DNA from 3 places in the Streptomyces sp. NPDC053755 genome. Region 3 is predicted to be linked to each of the others. Evidence: riboswitches for the same ligand, from Rfam matches in the RefSeq annotation. Region 3 holds a riboswitch; each other region holds the start of a gene.

What was found. A riboswitch is a leader RNA that binds a small molecule or an ion and turns the genes downstream of it on or off. The one in region 3 is predicted to bind cyclic di-AMP.
Region 1: it holds a riboswitch for cyclic di-AMP, as region 3 does, so the genes downstream of both, AB0K65_RS08500 (C40 family peptidase) here and AB0K65_RS13140 (transglycosylase family protein) in region 3, are expected to answer to the same signal.
Region 2: it holds a riboswitch for cyclic di-AMP, as region 3 does, so the genes downstream of both, AB0K65_RS19035 (LysM peptidoglycan-binding domain-containing protein) here and AB0K65_RS13140 (transglycosylase family protein) in region 3, are expected to answer to the same signal.

The regions. Positions count from the first base shown of each region.
Region 1 covers NZ_JBFASK010000005.1:217,233-226,722, forward strand. The annotation lists gene AB0K65_RS08485 (urease subunit gamma) at 1-23, opposite strand, end outside; gene AB0K65_RS08490 (helix-turn-helix domain-containing protein) at 164-784, opposite strand; gene AB0K65_RS08495 (ABC transporter permease) at 892-1,881, shown strand; cyclic di-AMP (ydaO/yuaA leader) riboswitch at 2,395-2,567, shown strand; gene AB0K65_RS08500 (C40 family peptidase) at 2,571-3,047, shown strand; gene AB0K65_RS08505 (ATP-binding protein) at 3,225-3,677, opposite strand; gene AB0K65_RS08510 (8-amino-7-oxononanoate synthase) at 3,891-5,072, opposite strand; gene bioB (biotin synthase BioB) at 5,217-6,488, shown strand; gene AB0K65_RS08520 (adenosylmethionine--8-amino-7-oxononanoate transaminase) at 6,481-7,761, shown strand; gene bioD (dethiobiotin synthase) at 7,813-8,529, shown strand; gene AB0K65_RS08530 (VOC family protein) at 8,548-8,892, shown strand; gene AB0K65_RS08535 (class I SAM-dependent methyltransferase) at 8,960-9,490, shown strand, end outside.
Region 2 covers NZ_JBFASK010000018.1:114,025-123,514, forward strand. The annotation lists gene AB0K65_RS19015 (phosphoribosyltransferase family protein) at 1-538, shown strand, start outside; gene AB0K65_RS19020 (Type-2Aa cytolytic delta-endotoxin) at 659-1,237, shown strand; gene AB0K65_RS19025 (hypothetical protein) at 1,439-2,209, shown strand; gene AB0K65_RS19030 (hypothetical protein) at 2,326-3,468, opposite strand; gene AB0K65_RS19035 (LysM peptidoglycan-binding domain-containing protein) at 3,663-4,562, opposite strand; cyclic di-AMP (ydaO/yuaA leader) riboswitch at 4,567-4,752, opposite strand; gene AB0K65_RS19040 (PadR family transcriptional regulator) at 5,107-5,490, shown strand; gene AB0K65_RS19045 (hypothetical protein) at 5,525-6,097, shown strand; gene AB0K65_RS19050 (carboxylesterase family protein) at 6,498-7,976, shown strand; gene AB0K65_RS19055 (hypothetical protein) at 8,377-8,736, shown strand; gene AB0K65_RS19060 (prolyl oligopeptidase family serine peptidase) at 8,733-9,490, shown strand, end outside.
Region 3 covers NZ_JBFASK010000010.1:130,727-140,216, reverse strand. The annotation lists gene AB0K65_RS13170 (cyclopropane-fatty-acyl-phospholipid synthase family protein) at 1-1,295, opposite strand, end outside; gene AB0K65_RS13165 (NAD(P)/FAD-dependent oxidoreductase) at 1,524-2,912, opposite strand; gene AB0K65_RS13160 (Ppx/GppA phosphatase family protein) at 3,282-4,205, opposite strand; gene AB0K65_RS13155 (DUF501 domain-containing protein) at 4,202-4,738, opposite strand; gene AB0K65_RS13150 (septum formation initiator family protein) at 4,906-5,397, opposite strand; gene eno (phosphopyruvate hydratase) at 5,498-6,784, opposite strand; gene AB0K65_RS13140 (transglycosylase family protein) at 7,139-7,834, opposite strand; cyclic di-AMP (ydaO/yuaA leader) riboswitch at 7,837-8,051, opposite strand; gene AB0K65_RS13135 (transglycosylase family protein) at 8,267-9,223, opposite strand; gene AB0K65_RS13130 (cytochrome P450) at 9,403-9,490, opposite strand, start outside.

The DNA of each region.
Region 1 (9,490 bases), on a different contig from region 3:
TGTTCGTGCGGGGTCAGTTGCACGCTTCCACCTCATCGTCGTCCACCGGGCGGTTCCCTCCCGGACAGCAGCGGACCTTACCGATCTTCAACACTCTGTTGAGCTGCAAAGACGCGCTGCGGGGCCGGACATTGCACGTTAGGGCGGAAGTTTTTCCGACGCGTTAACTCGGGCTTTGCGTCTCCATGGACATCAGTCCGCGCAGCCCGTCCTCCAGGACCTCGACCTCCACGTCGCCGAAGAGGGCTTGCTGTGCGATGAAGCCCTGGGCGGTGGCGATGAGGGTGCGCGCGACCCGGTCGGCGGGGACGTCGGCCGCCATGAGCCCGTTCGCTCGGTAGGCGTCGACCAGCGTCGACCACACCTCGCGCATGGCGCGGTACCCCTCGGAGAGGGTCGCGTAGAGATGCTCGTCGCGCAGCGTCTCGGACCAGACCTGGAGGATGAGCCGGGCGTACGCCTGGCGGTCAGCGCCCTCGATCCGCTTGTCCAGGAAGAGCCGCAGGACCGAGCCGAGCAGGACGTCGGGGGTGGGCGGCGGGGTGGAACGCGAGGCGTCCTCGAACGCGCTGCGGATGCCGGCGAACGCTTCCGCGGCGATGGCGGCGATCAGCTCCTCCTTGCCGCGGAAGTAGCGGTAGACGGCGCCGGCCGAGAGGCCCACCTCACCGAGGACGTCCTGCATGGAGGTGGCGTGGAAGCCGTTGCGGGCGAAGCAGCGCGCGGCGCCGTCGAGGATCTGACGGCGGCGGGCGTCGAGGTGTTCCTGGGAGACGCGAGCCATGGGCCGAATGTAAAACGAACATTCATTCTTGACAAGCGGCCACTCCGGCGGGACAGTGACTCCACCGCCGTAAAACGAACGATCCTTCTCTTTGTATGGGAGTCGCCATGCCTGCCAACGGCACCCGCAAGACCCTCGCGGTGATGGTGTTGATCCCGGTCGTCGCGGCCCTTGCCCTGTGGGCGTTCGCCTGGCCCGCCGCCCGGGTCGCGCCGCACGACCTGCCGATCGGCGTCGCCGGGCCCGCTGCCGCCGCCGCCCCGCTGGAAGAGCGCCTCGCCGAGCGCGACGGCGCCTTCGAGGTCCACCGCTTCGACTCCGAGGCAGCCGCCCGCACGGCGATCGAGGACCGGGTCGTATACGGCGCCGTGGTCGTCACCCCGCAAGGTCCGCGGCTGCTGACCGCGTCCGCCGCGAGCCCCGTCGTCGCGGGGCTCCTGCGGGAGGCCGTCACCGCCCAGGTCCCCGCCGGCACGCAGGTCGAGGTCGTCGACGTCGTATCCACGCCCGCGGGCGACCCGCGCGGCAGCGCGTTCGGGTCGAGCCTCTTCCCCCTCGTCCTGGCCGGCACGGCCGCGGGCATCGTCATCACGGTCATGGGCCTGCGGCGCGGACGGGCGGTCCTCGCCCTGTGCGGCGCCGCCGCGCTCGCCGGCATCGTCGGCGCCGGACTCGCCCACACCTGGCTCGGGGCGCTCACCGGCGACTGGTGGGCCGAGGCCGGCGTCCTCGCGCTCACCGTCCTCGCCATCGGCTCGGCGCTCGCGGGGCTCGCCGCGCTGCTCGGCCGGGCGGGCTTCGCCCTCGGGGCACCTCTGATGGTCCTGTTCGGCAACCCCTTCTCCGGCGTGGCGAGCGCGCCCGAACTGCTGCCGGCCCCCGCGGGCGCGCTCGGCCAGCTGCTGCCGCCGGGTGCGGGCGGCTCGGCCCTGCGGTCCGTGGCCTTCTTCGACGGCGCCGGCGCGGGCTCACCGCTGCTGGTGCTGGGCGTGTGGGTGGCGCTCGGCCTCGCCGCGGTGGCCCTGGGCGGGCGCCGCACCCGGGCCGCCGCCGAGCCGGGCCCCGCCCCGGCCCCGCGGCCCGCACCGGTGGGCTGACGCCCCGCCTACCGCCGCGTGCCTCCGCTGTAGCGGACGGGGGCACGCGGCTTCCGCATGCGCGCCGGGGCGAGAGCGAGGTACACGCCGACATCCCGGCCCGCACGCTCCGCGTGTTCGACGGAGAGCGCCCGGGCGGACCGGGTCACTCTTCCGAGGACCCCGGCGAGTTGACATTGTCGCGTGTCGTGTCGAGGTCCACTCGGCCCACGGAGGGCGCAGAAAGCCTCCCCCTTTCGGCGTAGTCGACGAATCTACATATGGCCGGGGCGGGTTGCAGCGCAGCTGTACACATCTGGCTGAATCGGGCGTCCCACCCCTGGTACGGGGCTCGTCGGGCAAACCTCCGAAGATCACGAAACCTACTTGTCCACCCGAACGGATCAGTGGTGAGGAGCCTCACATATCGCCGTTTCAACTCGGATTTCACCCCGGATGTGGGTCAAGATCCCTGACGACGACAAGCCCCCGCCACCACGGCGGGGCGGTCCGGGCGGACGCCGAGTCCTGCCGCTGTCCCGGACGTCTGGTCGACAGAGGTGGATCGGCAGGAGTGGAGGACCCGAGCAACACGGGACGACCGAGCAGGTGGGCCGTTCCTTGGGGTGAAGCCGCAGCCGCGGCCGGGCATCTTCGCCTGCCCGAACCCGACAGGTCATCCTTCACAGGCGGCTGACGAAGGGTTGCGCATGACTGCGCAGATTCATGTCCCGTCCCTGCTGTCCCGGGCCGGAGCCGTCTCGGCTCTCACCCTCGCCGCCGTCGGCGGCACGCTGCTGGCACCAGGTGCCGCACCGGAGGCCCAGGCCGCGACGTCCCACGCCGGCAAGGCGCTGAGCATCGCGGCCTCGAAGAAGGGATCGCCCTACAAGTACGGAGCGGCCGGGCCGAGCCGGTTCGACTGCTCGGGGCTCACGCTCTACTCGTACAAGAAGGCGGGCAAGTCGCTGCCCCGTACCGCGCAGCAGCAGTACAACAAGACCAAGCACATCTCCGCCTCCAGCAGGCAGCAGGGGGATCTGGTCTTCTTCCACTCCGGCGGAAGGGTCTATCACGTCGGCATCTACGCCGGTCAGAACAGGATCTGGCACTCCCCCAAGACCGGTTCCTGGGTGAAGCTCGACAAGATCTGGTCCTCGAAGGTGTACTACGGCCGCGTCCGCTGACGCGCGGCCGCCGGACGCCCGCCGCGCGCGGCCGGTGTCCGACGGATGCCGTCGGGCCCGCGACGGCTGACGCAGCGTCGGACGGGTGCGCGGTGACGGACGGGCGCGGTGCCGAAGGGGGCGCGGTGCCGAAGGGGGCGCGGTGGCGCCGCCGGCCTCGAGGTGGCTCACACCGCGTCAGGCGCCCCCGAGCGGGGCCGACACGGGGCGCCGCGCCGTCCAGGGCAGGTTGATCCAGACCGTCTTGCCCCCGTCGGCGGTCGGGGCGACCGTGAGCCGGCCGCCCGCCTCCGCCGCGAGGAAACGGATGATCACCATCCCTCGGCCGTTGTCCTGCTGCACCGCGGCCGGGAGTCGCCGGGGCCAGCGGGGGTGGCTGTCGGTGACGCCCACGCACAGCCGCTCCCCGCGCTCCAGCCGGACGTCGACGGTGAACGTGGGCGACTGCCCGAAAGTGTGCTGGACGGCGTTGGTGGCCAGCTCCGAGACGATCAGCCGCACCGAGTCGGCCGTGTCGCTGCCGGCCTCGAGCCCCCATTCCCTGAGGACGTCGTCGACATATCTCCGGGCGGTGGACACCGAGGCGGGATCGCTCGGCAGCGTGACGGATGCTTCCTGGTGGTCTGCCATGGCGACGCTGTCCTTCCCATCGGGGCCCCGCCCCGGACTGCACTTCGCGTCAGGGTGCCACCGATCGGGCCGCCATAGGGGTCGATCCACCAAGATATGCAGACATCTGTCGCCCGAAGCGGTGAACTCCGCCCCGTCCCGGGTGGACAGGAGGTGCCCGCGTCGCCCCGCCCGGGGCGGGCGGAGGGGTGCGCGCGGGCGCCCCGGACGGCCTCAGGCCAGGCGCGGAGCCGTCCGGACGATCGTGGCCACCGCCTCGGCGATCTGGCTGTCGCTCAGATCCGCGCGCGCGGTGAGCCGCAGCCGGGAGATCCCGTCCGGAACCGACGGCGGCCGGAAACAGCCCACCGCGAGGCCCTGTGCGCGGCAGTCCGCCGCCCACCGCAGTGCCGCCTCCGGCGACGGGGCGCGCACCGAGACCACGGCCGCGTCCGGGCGCGCCGCGGTCAGCCCGGCGTCGGTGAGGAGCCGGTGCAGGGTGGTCGCGACCGTCCTCGCGCGACCGGCCAGGGCCGGGTCGCCCTTGATCAGGCGCAGAGCGGCGAGGGCGGCGCCCACGGCGGCCGGAGCGAGCCCCGTGTCGAAGATGAACGTCCGGGCCGCGTTGATCAGGTGCTCGATGACCCGGGCCGGGCCGAGGACGGCGCCACCCTGGCTGCCGAGCGACTTGGAGAGGGTCAGGGTGGCGACCACGTCCGCGTCGCCCGCGAGCCCGGCGGCGTTCAGCGCGCCGCGGCCCCCCTCGCCGAGGACGCCGAGACCGTGGGCGTCGTCGACGACGAGGGCGGCGCCGTGGGCGCGGCAGGCGGCGGCGAGTTCGGTCAGGGGCGCCCTGTCCCCGTCCACCGAGAAGACCGAGTCGGTCACCACGAGGGCCCGTCGGCCGCCGTGGGCGTGGAGTGTCTTGCGGACGGCCTCGGGGTCCGCGTGCGGGACCACGGCCGTCTCCGCGCGGGACAGCCGGCAGCCGTCCACGATCGAGGCGTGGTTTCCGGCGTCCGAGACGATCAGCGAGTCACGGGCGCTGAGCGCGGTGAGGGCGGCCAGGTTGGCGGTGTAGCCGGAGGAGAAGACCAGGGCCGCCTCGAAGCCGCAGAAGTCGGCGAGTTCGCGTTCGAGCCGGGAGTGCAGCCGGGTGGTGCCGGTGACCAGCCGGGAACCGGTGGAGCCGGCGCCCCAGCGCCGGGCGGCCTCGGCGGCGGCCTCGGTGATCTCGGGGTGCCGGGTGAGGCCGAGGTAGTCGTTGCCCGCCAGGTCGAGCGGCTCCGCCTCGGCGGCGCGCGGCCGCAGCGTGCGGACGAGACCGGCCTCCGCGCGGCGGCGTGCCTCGGTGTCCGTCCAGTCGAACGGGGTACGGTGCGTGTCCTCGTCCGGCATGTGCGCGTCCCGGTGCATGGGGCAGATCCTTTTGTAGGCAGCGCACAGACCCTAGCGGCCCGTGGCCGAGGTCAGAGTGTGGCCATCCACACACCTCAAACAGGCGCTGTTGTTCGGTTCCTCCTTGGCCGGGGGGTGTGCCGTAGGCCAGGATCAGCCCTTATGGACCTGCTGAACACGCTGGTGGACAAGGGGCTGCGGCGCGAGCTGCCGACCCGTGAAGAAGCGCTCGCCGTGCTGGCGACCTCCGACGACGAACTGCTCGATGTGGTGGCCGCGGCCGGCAAGGTGCGCCGCCAGTGGTTCGGGCGCCGGGTGAAGCTCAACTATCTGGTCAATCTGAAGTCCGGTCTGTGCCCGGAGGACTGTTCGTACTGTTCGCAGCGGCTCGGCTCGACCGCCGGGATCCTGAAGTACACCTGGCTGAAGCCCGACGAGGCGTCCCAGGCGGCCGCCGCCGGAGTGGCCGGCGGCGCCAAGCGGGTCTGCCTGGTGGCGAGCGGCCGCGGCCCGACGGACCGCGACGTGGACCGGGTGGGCAAGACCATCGAGGCGATCAAGGAGCAGAACGAGGGCGTCGAGGTCTGCGCGTGCCTCGGCCTCCTCTCGGACGGCCAGGCGGAGCGGCTGCGGGCCGCGGGAGCCGACGCGTACAACCACAACCTGAACACGTCCGAGGGGACGTACGGGGAGATCACGACCACCCACACCTACCAGGACCGGGTCGACACCGTGCGGAAGGCGCACGACGCCGGTCTGTCGGCCTGCTCGGGTCTGATCGCGGGCATGGGCGAGAGCGACGAGGACCTGGTCGACGTCGTCTACGCGCTGCGGGAGCTGGACCCGGACTCGGTGCCGGTGAACTTCCTGATCCCCTTCGAGGGCACGCCGCTGGCCAAGGAGTGGAACCTGTCCCCGCAGCGGTGCCTGCGGATCCTGGCGATGGTCCGGTTCGTCTGCCCGGACGTGGAGGTCCGGATCGCGGGCGGGCGTGAGGTGCACCTGCGCTCGATGCAGCCGCTGGCACTGCACCTCGCCAACTCGATCTTCCTCGGCGACTACCTCACGAGCGAGGGCCAGGCCGGCAAGGCGGACCTCGACATGATCGCGGACGCGGGCTTCGAGGTGGAGGGCGCCGGCACGACGACGCTGCCCGAGCACCGGGCCGACGCGCTCGCCGCGGCGATGGGCGGCTGCGGCTCGCACGCGGGCGCCGAGACCGGCGGGGGCTGCGGCTCGCACGCCGAGGCCGGTGCCGGGGGCGGTTGCGGCTCGCACGCCGAGGCCGGTGGCGGCTGCGGTCCGTGCGGCGGTCCCGCGCCGGAGGCGGCGCAGGCCGCCGAGGCCGCGAGCGCCGAGGTGCCGAACGCCCGTACCGACCTGGTGGCGGTCCGTCGCCGGGGGGCCGGCACGGACCTCGCGCCCAATGCGTGACAGCGAGCTGCTGGCCCTGGACCGGGCGCACGTCTGGCATCCGTACGGCCCCATGCCGGGCCGTACGGACCCGCTGGTCGTCGCGTCCGCGTCCGGGGTGCGGCTGCGGCTCGCGGAACCGGTGCACGGCAGGACCGAGCTGATCGACGGCATGTCGTCGTGGTGGTCCGCGATCCACGGCTACAACCACCCGGTGCTCAACGACGCGGTGCGTCACCAGCTGGACCGGATGAGCCATGTCATGTTCGGCGGCCTCACCCACGAGCCGGCGGTACGGCTCGCGACCCGGCTGGTGGAGATCACCCCTGAGCCGCTACGGCACGTCTTCCTCAGCGACTCGGGCTCGGTCGCCGTCGAGGTCGCCGCCAAGATGTGCCTGCAGTACTGGCGCTCGATCGGACGGCCGGGCAAGCAGCGGCTGCTCACCTGGCGCGGGGGCTACCACGGCGATACCTGGACCCCGATGTCGGTGTGCGACCCCGAGGGCGGGATGCACGAGCTGTGGTCGGGCGTGCTGCAGCGCCAGGTCTTCGTCGGCGCGCCGCCGGCCGCGTACGAGGAGTCGTACGCGGAGCTGCTGCGGGAGGAGATCGGCCGCCACGCGGACGAGGTCGCCGCGGTGATCGTGGAGCCGGTGGTGCAGGGCGCGGGCGGCATGCGCTTCCACGCGCCGGAGTACCTCCGGGTGCTGCGGGAGGCGTGCGACGAGCACGACGTCCTGCTGGTCTTCGACGAGATCGCGACCGGCTTCGGGCGTACGGGCGAGCTGTTCGCCGCGGACCACGCGGGGGTGTCCCCCGATGTGATGTGCGTGGGCAAGGCGCTGACCGGCGGCTATCTGTCGATGGCGGCGACGCTGTGCACGGCGCGGGTCGCCGACGGGATCTCGCGGGGCGAGGTCCCGGTCCTCGCGCACGGCCCGACGTTCATGGGCAATCCGCTGGCGGCCGCGGTGGCCGGCGCCTCGATCGACCTGCTGCTGGCGCAGGACTGGGCGGTGGAGGTCAAGAGGATCGAGGCCGGGCTGCGCGAGGGCCTGGCCGACGCCGCCGCTCAGCCGGGCGTCCGGGACGTGCGGGTGCTCGGCGCCATCGGGGTCGTCCAGCTCGGTCACGACGTCGACATGGCGGCGGCCACGGAGGCGGCGGTCCGGGCGGGCGTGTGGGTGCGCCCCTTCCGTGACCTGATCTACGTGATGCCGCCGTTCGTGACCGGCGACGAGGATCTGACCCGTATCTGCGACGCGGTGCGCGCGGCGGCCGCGGCGGGCTGACCGGCCCCGGCCCCGCGCTCCGGCACCATCTCCGAAAGGACAGCACAGACCATGACCGTCATCGTCGTCAGCGGTACGGGCACCGAGATCGGCAAGACGATCGTGACCGCGGCGCTGGCCGCGGTGGCGACCGGCCAGGGGCGTTCGGTGGCCGTGCTCAAGCCCGCGCAGACGGGCCTCGCTCCGCACGAGCGGGGGGACGCGGACGAGGTCGTCCGGCTCTCCGGGGCCGGGACCGCGACCGAACTGGGCCGGTTCCCCGAGCCGTTGGCCCCGGCCACCTCCGCCCGGCGGGCGGGCATGACACCGGTGGGGCCGCACCGGGTGGCCGAGGCGGCGGCGAAGCTGGCCGCCTCGCACGACCTGGTGCTCGTGGAGGGCGCGGGCGGTCTTCTGGTCCGCTTCGACGAGGCGGGCGGCACGCTCGCCGACGCCGCCCGCCTCCTCGGCGCTCCGGTCCTGGTGGTGACCCCGGCCGGTCTGGGCACCCTGAACGCCACCGCCCTGACGGCCGAGGCGCTGCGGGCGCGCGGCCTCAGCCAGCTGGGTGTGGTCGTGGGCAGCTGGCCGGCGTCCCCGGACCTGGCTGCGCGCTGCAATCTGGAGGATCTTCCGGAGGCGGCCGGCGCGCCGCTGATCGGGGCCGTACCGGAGGGCGCCGGGGCGCTGGACCCCGACCGGTTCCGGGCGGAGGCGGCCGGCTGGCTCGCTCCCGTGCTGGGCGGGGTGTGGGACGCGGAGCGGTTCGCCTCGGCGCACCGGCCGTGATCTCCGTAGGCTGAACCCATGCGTGCAACCGTTCAGGAAATCGTCTTCGACTGCGCCGACCCGGCGGGTCTGGTGCGGTTCTGGGCAGGGCTCCTCGGCGGGGCTCCGGTCGACCGGAGCCCCGACTGGTCGTACGTCGACCCGCCGGGCTTCGTCCGGATCGCCTTCCAGCGGGTCCCCGAGGGCAAGGCCGCCAAGAACCGGCTCCACCTGGACCTGCGGGGGGACGGGCTGGACGCGGCGGCCGAGGCCGCGATCGCCCTGGGGGCGGAGCGGGTCGCCGGGATCGTCACCGACGACCACGGCGACTTCCAGGTGATGCGCGACCCGGAGGGCAACGAGTTCTGTTTCGTGACGGGCTGAGTGGCGCGGGACGGGGAAGAATCCCCCCGTCCACGTCCGCTGTGCCGAGCGTCGGAGGAGGTCCGCGATGTCATCGCGTTCCACCCGGGTCCCCCGGGACGCCGTTCACCACCCCTTCTTCGCCCGCTTCTACGCCCGGTTCAGCGTCTCCGCCGATACGAAGGCCGGGATCGGCGCCCTTCGCACGGAGTTGCTGACCGGTCTGTCGGGCCGGGTCATCGAGATCGGGGCGGGGAACGGGCTGAACTTCGCGCACTATCCCGGGACCGTCGCGGAGGTCGTGGCGATCGAACCGGAGCGGCATCTACGTCAGTTGGCGGCCGATGCCGCGCTGCGCGCGGACGTGCCCGTGGATGTGGCACCGGGCGCGGCGGAGGCGCTGCCGGTCAAGAGCGAGGCGTTCGACGCGGCGGTGGCCTCCTTGGTGCTGTGCACCGTACGGGACGTGCCGCGCACGCTCGCGGAGCTGTACCGGGTGGTGCGTCCGGGCGGTGAGCTGCGCTTCTTCGAGCACGGGGTGGCGCCCGGGCGCGGGATGGCGCGCACCCAGCGGGCGCTCGACCGGACGGTCTGGCCGTTGCTCTTCGGCGGCTGCCAC
Region 2 (9,490 bases), on a different contig from region 3:
CGGCAGCGGCAGCGGCCGGCACAGCCCCCGCAACCGCGCCGTGGCGGACATGCTGCACCGCGCCGGTCTGGGAACGCTGCTCTTCGACCTGCTCACCGAGGAGGAGGCCGCCGATCGTGCCCACGTCTTCGACACGGAGCTGCTCGCGGAGCGCCTCGCCCAGGCCACGAGGTGGCTCGGGGACAGGCCGGGCACGGAAGCCCTCGGGATCGGCTACTTCGGCGCCAGCACCGGCGCGGCCGCCGCCCTGTGGGCCGCGGCGGATCCCGCGTCCCCGGTGTCCGCGGTCGTCTCCCGCGGCGGCCGCCCGGACCTGGCCGGCCCGCGCCTGGCCGGTGTCCGCGCCCCCACCCTCCTGATCGTGGGCGGCGCCGACCCCCTGGTCCTCGACCTGAACGAGCAGGCACGTGCCGCACTGCGCTGCGAGAACCGGCTCGACGTCGTCGCCGGCGCCGGTCATCTCTTCGAGGAACCGGGCACCCTGGAACGGGTCGGTGACCTCGCCGCCCGCTGGTTCGCCGACCACCTCTCCCGGTGACGAGGGCCGCCCTTCCCCGTCGCCGTCCGCACGGCGGGACGCCGTCGCCCCGCCGTGCCTCCCCTCGGCATACTGACCCCTCTTGATCACCGCAGATCACCGCGACACCAGGAGGAGTGCATGGCCGCAGCTTTCAAGACCGTCATCGAGGTGGGCCCGGACCATATCGACCAGGCCCGCGTCATCGACCGGCTGTTCCAGGAGGCGATCGCCCCGGCGACCGTCAACTTCGACTTCGACAACATCAGGGAGGCGGCCTCCGCGATACCGGACAGCGCCATCGTCAAGATGGTCCGGGGCTGGGGGCTCCAGGAGAACGCCCCGGTCCTGGTCATGGTGCTCTCCCTCAAGGAGGCCGTGCGCCAGGCGCTCCCGGAGGAGTTCGCCGACGCGTCCTTCTGGGACACCATCGAGCAGGAACTCGTCCACGCGTTCACCGGCCTCGCCGCGCAGGAGGGCGAGCCGGGGCTCTCGTACTACGAGGAGGCACAGGAGCGCACCCGTTACTACCGCGATCTGTTCTTCGCCCTGCAGGACGAGGAGACGGGCGCGTACATGTACGCGATCGCCTTCTGCATCGACGTGACCGTCGGCCTGGACAAGGAACGGGTCGGCGCGCTGGGGATCGCGGACGTCGCCCCGTACACGATCCGCCTCAACGCGATCGTGGTCCGCCAGCAACTGGGTCTGGCCGCCTGACCCGCACCCGATGGGCGCCCGTCGCCCCGGCCCGCCGTCCCGGGCCGGACAGGGACGCCGCCGCCCTCCGCCGCCCCGTCAGGCCGCCGCGTGCCCTGGACGGGTGAGTGTGCGGACCGGGGGCAGGAGACGCAGGCGGAGCGGGTACGGATCGCTGCGTTGCTCCGCTCCCCCCCCCCCAGCGTCGGAGGATGCCGTCCCATGCCTGTCCGCAAGGCCGCCCTACGAGCGTTGACGACCACCCTGTGCGCGGCGCTGCTCCTCGCCGCCTGCACCGAGGCACCACCCCCCGCACCCCTCAGGGGAGCCGCGGGACCACCCGGCGACCGCGACTCCGTACCGCAGGACCGACCGGCCCCGAGGCCGCAGGCCGCCTGGGTCGACCGCATCCCGGGTGTCGGCCCGGCCACCCGTGCGGCCCTCCCCGCGGCCAGCACCCAGGCCCTGGTGGTGCTGGGAGAGACGGCGACCACCAACGAGGCCACGGCCGTGCTCTACGAGCGGGACGCCGGCAGGCGGTGGAACCGGGTCGCCGGACCGTGGCCCGCCCACAACGCGCTGCGCGGCTGGACCGCCGACCACGTGGCCGGTGACCTGCGCTCGCCGATCGGCGTGTTCCGCGTCGGCGACGCCGGCGGGAGGCTTCCGGACCCCGGCTCGCTGCTGCCGTACGACCAGGACGAGGAGTTCGCGGTCCAGGGCACGGGCTTCGCCGGCGAGCCACTGGAAGGCTCCTTCGACTACGTGATCGCCATCGACTACAACCGGATCCCCGGCACGACCCCCCTCGACAAGAGGAGGCCGCTGGGAGCGGCCAAGGGCGGCGGCGTGTGGATCCACGTCGACCACGGCGGGCCGACCCAGGCATGCGTCTCACTCGCGCGTGAGGTGATGCCGGAGCTGCTGCGCGCTCTGGACCCGGCGAAGGAGCCGGTCATCGTCATGGGCCCGAAGGCCGACATCGCACGCTGAGGCCGTCCCGTCCTCACCGGCGGTCGCGCGGCCGAGGCCAGGACGGGGAGGACCCGCGAGGACACCGCCGCCGCCCGGCGGACCCGGGCGGCGGCGGTTCGCGTCCGGAGAAGCCGCTACGACAGGTACGCCTGGCGGCTCGCGCAGCCCCAGACCACCGGCCGGGCGGTGCCCGCCGCGTCCACGGCCACGCCGCCCACCCGGTCGTCGTCCGACACGGCCCTGGCGCGCGCGGAGCCGTCGGGGGCCAGGGACGGCAGGGCACGGACGGGGCCCTGCCCAGGCCACAGCTGGGCCTGGTACGGCTTGAGGGGGGCGCCCTCCTCATGGGTCATGGCGGTGCCGACGGAGACGTTCGTCGTCGGGCTGACCGCCTCGAAGGTGCCCTCCCGCTGACCGGCGAGCACGCCGGGGGAGCCGCCGTGGTCCGCGTGCGGCGGCGTCCAGACCCACGGCTGGTGGTCGGGGTCGAACCGGTCGCTGACGGAGACGTACCCGGCCACCCGCCCCGCGTCGTCCACGCCCTCCGCCAGGTTGTGCACCAGATACTCCGCCCTGGCCACCGGCAGCGCCCGCGCCGGGCCCCCGTCGGCCGGCCACAGGACGGGGAACGAGGCGAAGGCGAAGCCCTCCTCCGACTCGTAGGAGCGCTCGGCCGCGCCGACGACGTCCCCGCGCGCGTTGATGCCGGTGACGCGGGTGACGATCGTGCCGGGACCGGAGTCCGGGGGCAGTGCGAGGGTGCGCAGCAGGCGTCCGCCCCGCCACGCCTTCGGTGTGCCGTCGGTGTCGACGGCCGCCACGACCCCGGAGTCGTTGACGTCGATGTCGGCCTGTCCCGACGTCCCGCCCTCGCCGAGGAGGCGGACAGCGGTGTCGCCCCTGCGGAAGGTGAACAGCGCCACCGTGCGGTCGGACCGCCGCGTCAGCCAGCCGGCCATGAGCCCTTTGCGGTTGACCGCGCGGACGACCCCCTCGTCGTAACCGGCGGGGAGGGGCACCGGGTGGACCCGGTCGCCGGTCCAGTACACGGGCAGGCCGCCGCTCGCGCCGACGGCGAGGCGGCGGGGCCCGAGGTCGTGCACGCCCTCGGTGGCGAACGCGCCGCCCGCCGAGGCCGCGAGCGAGGGCAGGACCTTCGGTCCCGGCTCGCAGATCCCGGCTCGCGCGGTCGCGGAGTCGGCCGTGGCGGGCCCCGCCCCGGTGATCAGAGCCGCCAGCGCGACCGCGCCGGCGCACCAGGCGATGCTTCTCTTCAACTGTCTCCCCCTTCGGCGACGACCCGCGGTCTCCCCGGCCACGGGTCTGCGAAGGGCCCATCCTGCCTTCCGCCGTCGGCACGTGGGACGGAATGCCGCAGACCGCTTACGGCCCGGTCCGGGGGCGCACGGCGACGGCGAGGTCCCGGCCCCCGAGCGGCCGGGTCCTCGCCGTCGTCGTCCTCACCGGCCGTTTAGTAGGGGCCGTTGACGTTGTCGATCGAGCCGTAGCGGTCGGCCGCGTAGTTGCAGGCGGCGGTGATGTTCGCGACGGGGTCGAAGAGGTCCATCGACGTACCGGGGACGTGATAGGCGAGGAACGTCGGCTCGATCACCTGGAGCAGGCCCTTCGAGGGAGTGCCCTTGAGGGCGTTGGAGTCCCAGAGGTTGATGGCCTGCGGGTTGCCGGAGGACTCCCGCATGATGTTGCGCTGGATCCCCTCGTAGGTGCCGGGGATCCCGTACGAGGCCATGATGTCCAGCGACTCGCGGATCCAGCCGTCGAGGTCGTTGGTATAGCGCGGAGCGGCCGGCGCGGCGGCGGGGGCGGCCGCCTGCGCCGCCTTGACGGGCGCGGCGCCGCGGTCCTGCGAACGGCTGGCGCGGTCGGCGCTCGTGCTCGCCGTGCTCTTCGGCTTGGCCTTGGCCTTCGCCTTCGGCTTGCTCGTGGTCTCGGCCTTGGCAGGCGCCTTGGGCGCGGCCGCCTGCTTCCGGAGCGTCAGTTCCAGACCCGGGTGGATGAGTGACGGATTGTCACCCACGACGCTTCGGTTGATGTCGTAAAGGACCTTCCAACCGCCGCGTACGCCCTGCTCGTGCGCGATCAGGGAAAGGGAATCACCGGCCGTGACCGTGTAGGAACGCGCCGGGGTCGAGGCGGCGGGAATCGATTCTTTGATCTTTTCCACGGCGCTGGATACGGTCTTCTCCGTGACAATTCCGGTGGGCGTTCCGGAGGCGGCGGAGGGCGTCGCGTGAGCGGCGGCGGTGGCGACCAGCGGCAGGGCCAGGGCGGCGCCGCCGGTGCCGGCGAGGGCGAGGCCACGAGTCAGGGGACGGTGCTTGGGGCGCCGGTGCTTACCGTGTGCAGGCATGATGGGTTCCTCTCCGGCGCCTGCGGGGTGAGCTGTCGGGTTCGGGCTGGAGATGCCCGGCCGCACGTGTGCGACTTCACCCCGATCCGATCCGGAATCCCGAACCGGAGAGAAAGGTGGGTCCCCCGCTCCTGCCGACGGGTGAATAGTTGGTCTTTCGGGCGGTGGCAGGATTCGGCGATCCGCTCGAATGCAGGTGACCGTAGGCGAGAAATGTCGACGGAAACAAGTCCCTGGCCGTGCGGGTAATTCCAGAATGTGTGCCCGTGGTGTGACGTGGCCCTCGGCGCGGGGAAGGCCGGGGCCGAACTCCCTTGGGCAGCAGGGGGTCGCCGGGTCGCCGGGGGCCGTTCCGGGCAGGGGCGTGATTCATGTCACCGGGGGAGTGATATCGGTTTTTATGCGTTATTCACCGTAGTGTGCAACCTCAAAAGGAAACGACATCAATATCCCTTGATATCCCTTTTGGTGCTTTATGTCCCACGAGGGTGGGGGGAGAAGGGTGCCTTGTGGCGCAAGGTAGTCGCTCACTATCATGCGCCGCATGACAAAGGAGCTGCCGGGCGCCGGCGACCAGCGGCGCAGCCAGCTTCTGCGCGGGGTGTTCGACCTCTGTCTGCTCTCCCTGATCGCCGAACGACCACGGTACGGCTATGAGTTCGTCGAAGCGCTCGCGGAGAGCGGTCTGGAGCCGGTGAGCGAGGGAAGCATCTACCCCCTGCTCGCCCGGATGGAGCGGGCCGGGCTCGTCGAGTCCTACCGGGCGCCGTCGGCCAGCGGCGGCGCGCCCCGCAAGTACTACCGGCTCACCGGGCCGGGCCGCGCCGAACTGGACAGCGGGCGAGCCGTCTGGCGGGACTTCGCCGCCCAGGCCGGCCGTGTCCTGGCAGGCCCGACCGGGCCGGATCGGCCTGACCGGGCCGACTGACCGCACCATCGAAACCGACGGGGGAGACGACCACATGACATCCGAACGTGTACTCGCGGTGTGCCGCAGCAACTGGGAGTACCGCGGCATCGACGACGCGGCCGTCCGCGACATGCTCGCCGAGCTGGCCGCCCACCTTCAGGACGCGGAGGCCGCCGGGCGCACCCCGCGCGAGGTGGTCGGGGAGGACGTCAAGGCGTTCGCCGCCTCCTGGGCCGCCGCCCGCCGGCCGCTGCACCGGCGCGTGGCGCGCCTCGCGGCCATGATCCCCTTCGTCGCGGGCGTGCTGCTGCTGATCACCCACCTGCGCCGGTGGACGCCGGCCGTGGATGTCGCCGCGGGCCACCTGGCCTTCTGTGCCGCGATCGCCGTGGTCACCGTCGCGCTCGAGCTGCGCCGAGGCTCCCTGGGCCTGGGAAGGGGCTGGCTGGTCGCGCTCGTCGCCGGCCTCCCGGCCCTCGTGATCACCGACCGGCTCGCCGGTGTGGAGCCGCTGTTCGGCGTGCCCCTGGGGGCGAGCGTGGCGCTGGTGCTTCCGGGTCTCGCGTACACCGTCGCCGACGGACGGGCTCGCCGGCGCGCGGCGGGCCAGCCGGACAGGCCGTGACCTGCCCGGGGCCGGACCGGCCCGTCTCGCACCGAGGAGGGGAGGGCCGTGGGCTCCCCGAAGGCGGAGCGGTGTGCGGTCGATCCCCGACGGGCTGAGCGCACCTCCGCACTGTCGCCGCGACCGCGACCGCGACCGGCCGTTGCCGTGACCGTGCGGCCCCGCGTGGCCGCACGGGGCGACGTACCGCGTCGGAGCCCTCGCACGCCGCCGTACCGAGAGGTCTGGACGACGACCGGCGCCCGCGCCGAGGTGGCCGACTCGCGAACACCGACGACGGCGGATTATGCGATTGCCGGGCCGTGGGCGCCGTGGAAGCCTGTGCAGCCGGACGGACGGACCGGCCGGACCGCGAACCGATGGGGGAGCATCTGTGGGTGTGTCAGCGACCGGGGCCACCGTGACGACGAAGCTCGGCGAGGTCGGGGGAACGATCACCGACGGACTGCGCGTCACGCGGGGAATCCCCTACGCCGCACCGCCCTTCGGGGCCGCCCGCTTCCGCGAGCCCCGGCCCGTCGAGCCCTGGGACGGGGTACGGGACTGCACGCGCTTCGGGCCCGTCGCCCCGCAGTCGGCGGAACTGCCCGGAGCCCCGGTCTGGCGCCCGGGCGACGAGGACGTCCTGACCCTCAACGTCTGGACGCCGGACGACGCCGAGGGCCCGCTCCCCGTGCTGTTCTGGATCCACGGCGGCGCCTACACCTTCGGCTCCTCCGCTCAGCCCGACTACGACGGATCCGCCCTCGCCCGCGCCGGTCTGACCGTGGTGACCTGCAACTACCGCCTCGGTTTCGAAGGGTTCGGCCACGTGCCCGGCTTCCCCGACAACCGCGGACTGCTCGACCTGATCGCCGCGCTGGAATGGGTACGCGACCACATCACCGCCTTCGGCGGAGACCCGGCCGACGTCACCGTCGCCGGGCAGTCCGCCGGCGCCGGGGCGGTGGCCTGCCTGATGAGCAGCCGACGAGCCGACGGCCTCTTCCACCGCGCCATCGCGCACAGCGTCCCCGACGCGTCCTTCCCGCCGGACCTCGCCGCGGGCCTCGCGCGACAGGTCGCCGACGCCGCCGAAGTCCCGTTCACCGCCGAGGGCCTGCTCTCCGCGCCCCCCCGGACGCTCGTCGCGGCCTCGGACCGCGTCGTGGCGCGGTACGCCGCCGACCCCGACTCCGGACCGCTCCACTACGACACGGTCATCTACGGACCGGTCCTCGACGGTGAACTCCTCACCGCGGACCCGTTCGACGCCTTCGCCGACGGCGCCGGCCGCGACATCGACCTCCTGGCATGTCACACCACCGAGGAGTACTGGCTGATGCACCAGGTCGGCAGCATGCCCCCGGCCACCACCGAGGACGACCTCGCGCGCTTCACCGCGCACTGGGACCTCCCCGACGACCTCGTCGAGCGCTACCGCGCCCTCATGACGGGCCGGCCGGTCCTGGACATCTACCTCGCGCTGGCCGGGGACGCGCTGTTCGCCGCTCACACCGCGCGCCTCGCGCGGTCCCATGCCCGCGCCGGCGGCCGCACGCGCCTCTCCCGGTTCGACCGCCGCCGCACCCGCGCCGACGGGACCACGGTCCGCGCCTGGCACGCGGCGGACGTCCCCTTCGCCCTCGGCACGCTGGACGCCGTCGGCGTCGACTTCCTCACCGGCGGCCCCGCCGACGCGGACGACCGGGCCCTCTCGCGCCGCATGGTCCGCGCCTGGGCCGCCTTCGCCACCGACGGGGACCCCGGCTGGGAGCAGCTCGACGGCCGGACCGGCGGTCCGGTCCATGTCTGGTCCGTCCCCGCCGACCGCGACGAGGGCCCGGCGGAGGCGCACGGCCTCTGGGACGACGTCCGAGCGACGCCGCTGCGGCTGTGACGCGCAGCGGCGTCGCTCGTCAGCGAGGCGCCCATCCCGCGAGGCGCCCACCCGTGGGCCCCGCCCCAGGCGCCCACGCTCCGGGGCACGCACAGGAGGCCGGTACCGCGCGGCACCCCCGCGTGGCGTGCGCTCGACCCCGAAGCGGACGCTCCGGGCCACGCCCGTCTCTCGCGGCCGCCCGTGAGGCACCTCCCGTCCGGCCCGGTCCCCGTCCACCGGCCGACGGCGCCGACCGGACCGGGGCGGCCCCCTTCGCCCGGCCCGCGCCGCGACGCGCGATAATCGCGACGCGCCCGCCGGCGGCCGGGGAACCGGCCCCCGCCGCGCGCCGTGCCCCACCCGCGAACCACCCGGGAGGGCGGGCCGACCCGCGCCCGCCCCAGGAGAGGAAGACCTGATGGACGCCCAGCACTTCGAGCGCGTCACCGCGTTCATCGAGGCGCGCCTGCGCCCGCTGTTCGACGCCGAGACCGGCAGCGAGCACGGCTTCGGAATGGACGACACCTCCCGCTCCCTGCGCGCGCTGCTCAACACCGTGAGGGCCGCCGCGGCCGTCAAGGGCCTCGCCGAGCAGCGGGCCACCGCCGACCGGACCACCCGGGACATCATCGACCAGGCGCTGGAGCACAACTGGGACGTGCTGCGCGGTGTCGCCCGCCACTGGGAGGACCACCCCGACTTCCTCCGCGAGTTCAAGCGCCACTCCTGGGAACTCGACGCCCCCGCCCCGGCCGCTGCCGTCCCCGCCGACGCGTGACCGACACCGACACCGACAGCGGCATCGACGCGGGCGCCGACCCCTATCTGTGGCTCGAGGAGACCGAGGGGGAAGCGGCGCTGGCCTGGGTCCGCGAGCGCAACGCCGAGACGGTCGCGGAACTGACGGCCGATCCCGGGTTCCAGGCCATGACGGCCGAACTGCGCGAGGTCCTCGACGCGCCCGACCGGATCCCGTACACCCGCCGCCGCGGCGCGTATCTCTACGACTTCCGGCAGAGCGCCGGCCACACCCGCGGAGTGTGGCGCCGCACCACGCTGGAGCAGTACCGCAAGGACGAGCCGGAGTGGGACGTCCTCCTCGACCTGGACGCCCTGGCCGCGGCCGAGGGCGAGGACTGGACCTGGCACGGCGCGGGGACGCTGGCCCCCGAGCACCGGCACGCGCTCCTGAGCCTCTCGCGCGGGGGCGGGGACGCCGTGGTGGTGCGGGAGTTCGACCTGCTCACCCGCCGTTTCGTGGACGACGGCTTCCGGCTCCCCGAGGCCAAGACCAGCGTCTCCTGGATCGACCGCGACCACCTCTACCTCGGTACCGACCTCGGCCCCGGCTCGATGACCGCCGCCGGCTATCCGCGTACGGTACGACGCTGGCGGCGCGGCACCCCTCCCGCCGAGGCCGAACTCCTCTACGAAGCGGCGGAGACGGACCTCTCCGTCTCCGCCTGGCACGACCCGACGCCGGGCTTCGAACGCGACTTCGTGGCCCGCCACAAGGACTTCTGGCACCAGGA
Region 3 (9,490 bases):
AGTGACTCGTTCCACACCCGCGGCCGCAGGGCCACGCCGGACGTCCCTCCCTCCGGCGTCTTCACGGCGAGGAACTGGTTGACGCCGATCCGGTTGCGCTCGAAGGAGACCGCCGAGGCCGCCATGTACAGCCGCCACACCCTTGCCCGGCCAGGTGAGACCATCCGTACGGCCTCGGCCCACCGGCTCTCGAGATTGGCCACCCAGCGACGCAGCGTCAGGGCGTAGTGCTCGCGGATGGCTTCCACGTCCCGCACCTCGAAGCCGGCGTCCTCCAGGGTCGCGAGGGTGCGGCCCATCGGCGCCAGCTCCCCGTCGGGGAAGACGTACGCGTCGATGAACTCGTCGATCTCGTAGGCGTCCTCGTCCGGGGCGGGACGGCGGGAGATCTGGTGGTTGAGCAGCCGTCCGCCCGGTCTCAGGAGCGCGTACAGGGTGTCGGCGTATCCGCGGTAGCGCACCTCGCCGACGTGCTCGGCCATGCCGATCGAGGAGATGGCGTCGTACGGCCCGTCCTTGACGTCGCGGTAGTCCTGCACCCGGATCTCGATCCGGTCCGCGAGGCCCTCCTCCGCGATGCGCTTGCGGGCGTGGACGGCCTGCTCGCGGGAGAGGGTGATGCCGACGACCCGGGCGCCGTACTCGCGGGCGGCGTGGATGGCCATGGAGCCCCAGCCGCAGCCGACGTCCAGGAGCCGGTCGCCCTCCTTCAGGTCGAGCTTGCGGGCGATGAGGTCCAGCTTGTCGCGCTGGGCCTCCTCCAGGGTGCCGCCCTCGGTCCAGTAGGCGCAGGAGTAGACCATCGACGGCCCGAGCACCAGCTCGTAGAAGTCGTTGCCCACGTCGTAGTGGTGACTGATCGCCTGTCTGTCACGGCGTCTGGTGTGCAGGGCGCCACTGCGCCGGCGGACCTCCTCGGCGGGCGGGGCCGGCGGCGGGAACGGCCCCGCCAGCCTCAGCAGGGCGCCGGCGGCCGCGCGGAGCTTCGGGTCGCGTACGGCCTCCAGGGCACCGCGGGTCTCCTCGGGGCGTTCCCAGATGAACTCGGCGAGCCGGTCCAGGACGTCGTACAGGTCCCCCTCGACGTCGATCTCACCGGCCACCCAGGCGCGGGCCAGACCCAGTTCGCCGGGCTTCCAGAGCAGCCTGCGCAGGGCGCGGCGCTCGCGGACGATCAGGACGGGGCCGCCGGCGGGCCCGGCTTCGCTGCCGTCCCAGGCCCGCAGGCGCACCGGGAGCGGGACCCCCAGCAGTTCCTCGGCGAGAGTGGTCAGCCGCAATGCGGCGTCGGCCATGGTGCACACCTCCGTGATGTCGTGCCCCAGAAATGTTCGTCACCACGTAAACACCGTCCGTAGGCGAAACCAGTCCCGCCGTGGCACAACGACTCGGTAAAACACGCGAAGGGCCGCCCGCACCACGGATGGCGGACGGCCCTTACGGGTCATGCGAGGTACTGCGTGTACTGCGTGTGCCACGGCTCCCCGGGGTCTCGCCGGCGGGCGGCGAGGCGGGGCGGCGGGCTAGGAGGCCTTGGCCTTCTCCTGGCTCGCCGGGGCGACGGCGGCGGGCGCCGGAGCCGGCTTGGCCGCCTCGTAGAACTCCTCGCGCGGCGTCTCCATCGCACCGAGGGAGACGACCTCGCGCTTCAGGAACATCGCGAGGGTCCAGTCGGCGAAGACGCGGATCTTGCGGTTCCAGGTCGGGACGGCCATGCCGTGGTAGCCACGGTGCATGTACCAGGCGAGACGGCCCTTGAGCTTGATCTTCATCTTGCCCATGACGATCATCGCGACGCCCTTGTGGAGGCCGAGACCCGCCACCGCACCCTTGTTGGAGTGCTCGTACGTCTTCTGCGGGAAGCCCCGCATGCCGGAGACCACGTTGTCGCCGAGGACCTTCGCCTGGCGCAGCGCGTGCTGGGCGTTCGGCGGGCACCAGGCGTTCTCGACGCCGGCCTTGCGGGAGGCCACGTCCGGGACCTGGGCGTTGTCGCCCGCGGCCCAGATGTAGTCGGTGCCCTGCACCTGGAGCTTCTCGGAGGTGTCCACGTGGCCGCGGGGGCCGAGCGGGAGACCGAAGCGGGCGAGCGCCGGGTTCGGCTTCACACCGGCGGTCCAGACGATCGTGCTGGAGTCGACCTCGAGGCCGTTCTTCAGCACGACGTGGCCGTCGACGCAGGAGTCCATCGACGTCGAGAGGTAGATCTCGACACCGCGGCTCTCCAGGTGCTCCTTGCCCCAGCGGCCCAGCTCCGGGCCGACCTCGGGAAGGATCTTGTCGGCGGCGTCGACCAGGATGAAGCGCATGTCCTCGCGCTTCACGTTGGTGTAGTACTTCGCCGCGTCGCGGGCCATGTCCTCGACCTCGCCGATGGTCTCCGCGCCGGCGAAGCCGCCGCCCACGAAGACGAAGGTCAGCGCCTTGCGGCGGACGTCCTCGTCCGTCGTCGAGTCGGCCTTGTCCAGCTGCTCCAGGACGTGGTTGCGGAGGCCGATGGCCTCCTCCACGCCCTTCATGCCGATGCCCTGCTCGGCCAGGCCGGGGATCGGGAAGGTGCGGGAGACCGCGCCCATCGCGATGACCAGGTAGTCGAAGGGCAGCTCGTAGGCCTCGCCGACGAGCGGCGCGACCGTGGCGACCTTGCGGTCCTGATCGATGGTGGTGACGCGGCCGGTGAGCACCTCGGCTCCGCGCACGACGCGCCGCAGGGGGACGACGACGTGCCTCGGCGAGATGCTGCCTGCGGCGGCTTCGGGGAGGAAGGGCTGGTACGTCATGTACGAGCGCGGGTCGACGACCGTGACGGTCGCCTCGCCGTAACGCATCTTCTTGAGAATGCGTCGAGCTGCGTACAGGCCTACGTACCCACCGCCTACTACGAGGATCCTGGGACGCTCCGTGGTGCTCATGCCATCGAGTATCCACCCCTCCGAGGGGGGTCGCTCGTGCGCCCCTTCACAAGCACTTCGGGCACCTCTGCTACACTCCGCCGCCCACGTGACCGAGGTCATGATGCAGCAAAGGAACCAGGGCGTTACGGCGCACGTTGTTCACCCCCGTTGAACTGGCCTGGAGAGCTGTCGTTAACCCTGAACCACGTGGTGCGTTCACACGATGGAAACAGAGTGCGAACGGGGCTCCGCACCTACGAAAGCGCCCCGGCAGGGGCCCCGGAGGCCCTCAAGACCCCTCTTGGCCCCCCTCGGGGCGCTTTTCCTTGTGAAGAACTTCACGAACTTTCTCGACGGCCCCTCACCGAGGCCGCCGCCGGGTGTCCGTTATGCCACGGACAGGGCGATTCCGTCGAGGATGTCGTGCTCGCTGACGACGACCTCGCGGGCCCCCGTGCGCTCCATGATCTCCAGCAGCACCAGGGCCCCCGCGACGATGACGTCGACCCGCCCGGGGTGGATGACCGGGATCGCCGCCCGCTCGTCGTGCGTGGCCTCGAGCAGCCGCCGGGTGACCTCGGCGACCTGCTCGCGGGAGATCCGGGAGTGGTGGATCGCGGTGGAGTCGTACTCCGGGAGGCCGAGCGCGATGGCGGCGACGGTCGTCACCGATCCGGCGAGCCCGACGAGGGTGCCGGCCTCGGTGATCGGGACCGTCCGCGCGGCCAGGTCGAGCGCGGCCCGGACGTCGGCGCGGACCGCCTCGATCTCGGCGGGTGCCGGCGGATCGCTGCGCACGTGCCGCTCCGTCAGGCGTACGCAGCCGATGTCCACGGACCGGGCCGCCTCGACATGGCGGTCGCCCACGACGAACTCGGTGGAGCCGCCGCCGATGTCCACCACCAGGTAGCGGTCCGCGCCGGGCAGCTCGGCCGTCGCGCCCGTGAAGGAGAACTCCGCCTCCTGGTCGCCGCTGATCACCTCGGGCTCGACGCCCAGGATCCCGGCCACGCCGGCGACGAACTCGTCGCGGTTCTCCGCGTCCCGCGAGGCGGAGGTGGCCACGAAGCGGAGCTTGTGCGCGCCCAGCTCCTCGATCACGGCGGCGTACTCACGGCAGGCGGCGAAGGTGCGCTCCAGCGCCTCGGGGGCGAGCCGCCCCGTCCTGTCGACGTCCTGGCCGAGCCGGACGATCGTCATCCGCCGGTCGAGCTCAGTCAGCTCACCGGTCTCGGGGTGCACGTCGGCGACGAGGAGGCGGATGGAGTTCGTCCCGCAGTCGACGGCCGCGACCCGGGTCGTGCCGGTCATGCCGTCCCCTCCTTCTCCTCGCAGGGGGTGACGCAGGGGCCCTTGGCCCACCACTCCGGCAGCATGGCGATCGCCTCGTCGCCGAGCGGGTTGACCCCGGGGCCGGCGGCCAGCGAGTGGCCGACGAGGACGTGCAGGCACTTCACCCGGTCCGGCATGCCGCCGGCGCTCGGGAAGCCCTCCAGGACGTCGATGGCGTCACGGCGGGCGATGTAGTCCTCGTGCGCGGCCCGGTAGGCGGCGGCCAGTTCCGGATCGGTGCCGAGGCGGGCCTGCATCTCCTTCATGACCCCGTTCGCCTCAAGGGTGCCGATGGCGGAGGCGGCGCGGGGACAGGTCAGGTAGTACGTGGTGGGGAACGGGGTGCCGTCCGGGAGCCGCGGCGCGGTCTCGACGACGTCCGGGTTGCCGCACGGGCAGCGGTGCGCGATGGCGCGCAGCCCGCGGGGCGGCCGGCCGAGCTGCGCCTCGAATGCGGCGACGTCCGCCTCGGTGGGCTCGGTGCGTGCGGTCTGCGGAGGGGGCGTTTCCATGCCTGCGTCTGTCTTCTCGTCGGTGGGCGGTGAGGTGGGCGGCGCGGTCCGCGGTGCGGTGCGCGTGCGCTCCACGGTCCGCGGCGCGCGTCCCCCCTGGGGGGTACGTGGTGCGCGACGCGGTACGTGAGGCTCGGTGCGGGTGCGACGCGTGTGCCGTCGCACCATCATCTCGCGCCCGCGTCCCCGCGGGGCGCGTCGGCGCGGTCGACGCCGTCCCAGAGGTTGGAGTACCACGGGCGGTCGGCCGCGCCCTGCTCGGCGCGGCGGGCGCGCTCCGCTTCGGGGTCGTTCGCGGTGAAGCCGGTCTCGCCGGGAAGGACGTAGTGCAGGTGCTCCCGGGCGAGACGGCGGACGTACGCCGGGTCCTGGAGCCGCGCCTTCTCGTCCCGCAGCTCCTCGACCCGGGCGGCCGCCTCGGCGGCCTGGCGCTCCTGCTCGGCGATCTCGCCCCGCTGGGAGACGTACTGGCGCATGGGATAGGCGAGCGCCACGACCAGCGAGCAGACGATCAGGGCGAGGAAGGCCGCGCGGCCGGTGAGCCGTGAGCGGCGGGCCTGACGGCGCGTCTGGGAGCGGTAGACACGGGCGGCGGTCTGCTCCCCGAGGAGTCTGATCCGGGTCGCGGTCGAGAAGCGGTCCCGGTCCTTCGCGGCCATGTCGTGTCGCCTCCCCTGTCCGTCCCTCACACGCGTACGTCCCCGCACACGGTACGGGACCGGGTGCGGGGACGTACGGAAGCTACCTGCGGGGGGTCGTTCAGCCCTTGAAGCGGGGGAACGCGCTGCGGCCGGCGTAGACCGCGGCGTCGTCGAGGATCTCCTCGATGCGCAGGAGCTGGTTGTACTTGGCGACGCGCTCGGAGCGGGCCGGGGCGCCGGTCTTGATCTGGCCGCAGTTGGTGGCGACGGCGAGGTCGGCGATGGTGACGTCCTCGGTCTCGCCGGAGCGGTGGGACATCATGCACTTGAAGCCGTTGCGCTGGGCCAGCTCGACGGCGTCCAGGGTCTCGGTCAGCGAACCGATCTGGTTGACCTTCACCAGGAGGGCGTTCGCGGACGCCTCCTCGATGCCACGGGCCAGGCGCTCGGGGTTGGTGACGAACAGGTCGTCACCGACGAGCTGGACCTTGGCGCCCAGCTTCTCGGTGATGACCTTCCAGCCGGCCCAGTCGTCCTCGAACAGCGGGTCCTCGATGGAGACCAGCGGGTAGGAGGCGACGAGCTCCTCGTAGTACTCGGTCATCTCGGCGGCCGAGCGGGACTTGCCCTCGAACTCGTACGAGCCGTCCTTGTAGAACTCGGATGCGGCGCAGTCGAGCGCGAGCGCGATGTCCTTGCCCGGGACGTAGCCGGCCTGCTTGATGGCCTCGAGGATGAGGTCGAGCGCGGCGCGGTTGGAGTCGAGGTTCGGGGCGAAGCCGCCCTCGTCGCCCAGGCCCGTGGAGAGGCCCTTGGTCTTCAGGACGGACTTGAGGGTGTGGTAGACCTCCGTGCCCCAGCGCAGCGCCTCGGAGAAGGACTCCGCGCCGATCGGGGCGATCATGAACTCCTGGATGTCCACGTTGGAGTCGGCGTGCGACCCGCCGTTCAGGATGTTCATCATCGGAACGGGCAGCAGGTGCGCGTTCGGGCCGCCGAGGTAGCGGAACAGCGGGAGGTCGGACGCCTCGGAGGCGGCGTGCGCGACGGCGAGGGAGACGCCGAGGATGGCGTTGGCGCCGAGCGAGGACTTGTCCGGGGTGGCGTCCAGGTCGAACATCGCCTGGTCGATCAGGCGCTGCTCGGTGGCGTCGTAGCCGACGAGTTCCGGGCCGATCTGCTCGATGACGGCGAGGACGGCCTTCTCGACACCCTTGCCCTGGTAGCGGTTCGGGTCCCCGTCGCGAAGCTCGAGGGCCTCGAACGCACCGGTGGAGGCACCGGACGGAACGGCAGCACGGCCGGTGCTGCCGTCGTCGAGGCCGACCTCGACCTCGACCGTGGGGTTGCCTCGGGAGTCCAGGATTTCCCGGGCTACGACGACGTCGATGGACGGCACGAGCATCTCCTTCTGGGATGTGACGCTAGATGTGACGCATGCGGTGCAGGGTCGCTTTGGCCTTGCGGCAAGAGCCTAACCGGCTCCGGGGCTCCAGCCCGCCGGGCGCCCGCCCGCTGGGACGAAAAAGGACCCAAGGGCATGCATATGGGGACGGACGAACCCAGAACTACTGGACAGTAACGAGGCCGGGCCGCCGGATGGGCTCCCGGGTGCGGGCCGGGCGGGCCGACGGCGTGCCCGTGACGCGCGGAACCCCGGCCCGACGCGCACGGGGGAAGGGCGCGCCGGACCGGGGTGGTCACCGCGGGAGGGTCGTGGGGCCCGTGGAAGCCGCCGGACTCACACGGGCCGCCGGGCTCACTTCAGGTGGAGCTGCTGGCCCGGGTAGATCAGGTCGGCGTCGTCGACGATGTCCTTGTTGAGCTCGAAGAGCTTCGCCCAGCCGCCCTTGACGTCGTGGGCGGCGGCGATGGTGCTCAGGGTGTCGTGGGCCTTGACCTTGTACTCGCCGTCGCCCTTCTCGACCTTCTTGCCGGTCGGGGTGGTGACGGTCTTCTTGGACTCGGCCTTCTTGGGCTCCGCGGCCTTCGGCGCGGTGCGCTTCTCGCTGCGGGTCGTCGGCTGCTCGGCCTGACGCTCCGGCGCGGGGGCGCTCTCCTCGGCGGAGCCGCCGTCGTACGAGGCGCCGGAGAGGCCCACGCCGCAGCTCGGCCAGGCACCCTTGCCCTGGCCCGCCAGGACCTTCTCGGCGATCTCTATCTGCTGCGACTTGGAGGCCTGGTCGGCGGTCGCGGCGTAGGCGGTGCCGCCGTAGGCGGCCCAGGTGGAGGCCGAGAACTGCAGGCCGCCGTAGTAGCCGTTGCCGGTGTTGATGGACCAGTTGCCGCCCGACTCGCACTGGGCGACGGTGTCCCACTCGGAGGCGGTGGCCGCGGAGGCGGACCCGGCGGTCATCAGCGGGGCGGCCACGGCGACGCCGGCGATGCCGGCGAGCGCGACGGCGCGGGTGGCCTTGGAAGCGCGACGGTGCTTGCCCTTGCTCGAAAGCAGCATGAAGTTCTCCTCACCGACGCCTGCGAGGTGAGCTGTCGGGTTCGGACCAAGTGAGTTGTCCGGCCGCGTGACCAGCACGCGGCTCCACCCCAAGCCGTTCCGGCCGTCTGTCTCGACGGCCGGGACCGGCACTTACCTGGGTCCCCCGCTCCTGCCTACGGCGCTTGCGCGACGACTGTTCCCATCGGCCGACGGCAGGATTCGGCGTTTTCGGTCGACGGGGCCCGCGGTGGCGAGCGGTGTCGACCGTAAACACAGACCCCCACGAAGTTCAAAGACGTCCATAGGGGAGAAATCGCCCCTACGCACCCCTGGGCGAGGGGCGTTTACGCAGGTGAGAAGCGACAGGAGCAGAGTTTGCGGACGTGGCGGGCCAGTTCGGGCAAAGAGACCCATGTCTCACTTACACAGAACCGGACATAGGGCCCCTAACTACCCCTGGGCGGGGACCGTTTCGGGCGACAGGTCGAGGCTCTGACCAGGCAGGATGAGGTCCGGATCGGCGCCCACCGTCCGGCGGTTGGCGTCATAGAGAGCGGTCCAGCCGCCGGGCAGCTCGTTCTCCTGGGCGATCTCGGTCAGATTGTCCCCCGGCTGCACGGTGTATTCGTCCGCGGTGCCGGAAGTGTCCGTGTTGTTCCCACCCGCGCCGGGTGTCGCGCTCTTTGTCGACCCGTCAGTCCCGTCGACACCGGCGGCCCCGTCGGCCGGCGAAGCGTGACGACCGCTCTCACGGCCCGCGTCTGTACCGGTTTCGAGGGTGTTGTCCGCATTGCCCGTCTCTGGGGCGGCGCCTCCGCGGTGCTTGCCGGTGCCGGGGGCGACCGGGGCGGAGGGCGCGGTGGAGGTCCCGGGCGTGGCACCGGTGCCCGGCGCGCCGGTGGTCGCCGAGGCGTCCGGCGACGAGGGCGCGGTGGAGGCGGGAGCCGAAGGCGCGGCCGGGGAGGTCGCGGGAGCGCTGGGGAAGGTCTCCGGCGCGGAGGGGCCGGCCGGGATGCCGGCGGTGCGGTTCGACTCCGCGGCCGGGCCCGTGGGCTCCTCCGGCGTGACCGGCGGTCCCGGGTCGACGTCGGGGACGGTGCCGTCGTTCGTCAGGCCGGCGATGGGGGCGCAGGTGGCCCACTCCGTGCCGCCCGCGGCGAACGCCCGCTCGGCCACCGTGATCTGCTGCGCGCGGCTGGCGAGGTCCGCGCTGGAGGCGTAGGCGAGACCGCCGTGCCGCTCCCAGGTCTCCTGGGTGAACTGGAGTCCTCCGTAGAGGCCGTTGCCGAAGTTGGCACTCCACAGGCCACCCGATTCGCACTCGGCCACCCGGTCCCAGGTGGCGACATCGGCGGCCGAGGCGGAACCCGCGCCGAGCAACGGCAGCGCGAGGGCCGATCCGGTCACACCTGCGGCGACGACTATGGCGGGGGCCTGGCGGGGTCTGCGGTGACGTCCGTTTCCGGAGCGCATGCGAGGTGCCTTTCGCGTGACGGCTGAGACTGCGGTGAACGTAGCGGCATTCGAACGTCAGTCACAAGTCGATGCAGCGGAGATCACGTAAAAGTCACAGTTTTGACGATGCGTCAGGTGCCAGATGGGGTGAACTCCACCGGAAGCGTGCGCAATCCACGCATGATGAGACCTCCGCGCCACCGCAGATCCGCCGGATCG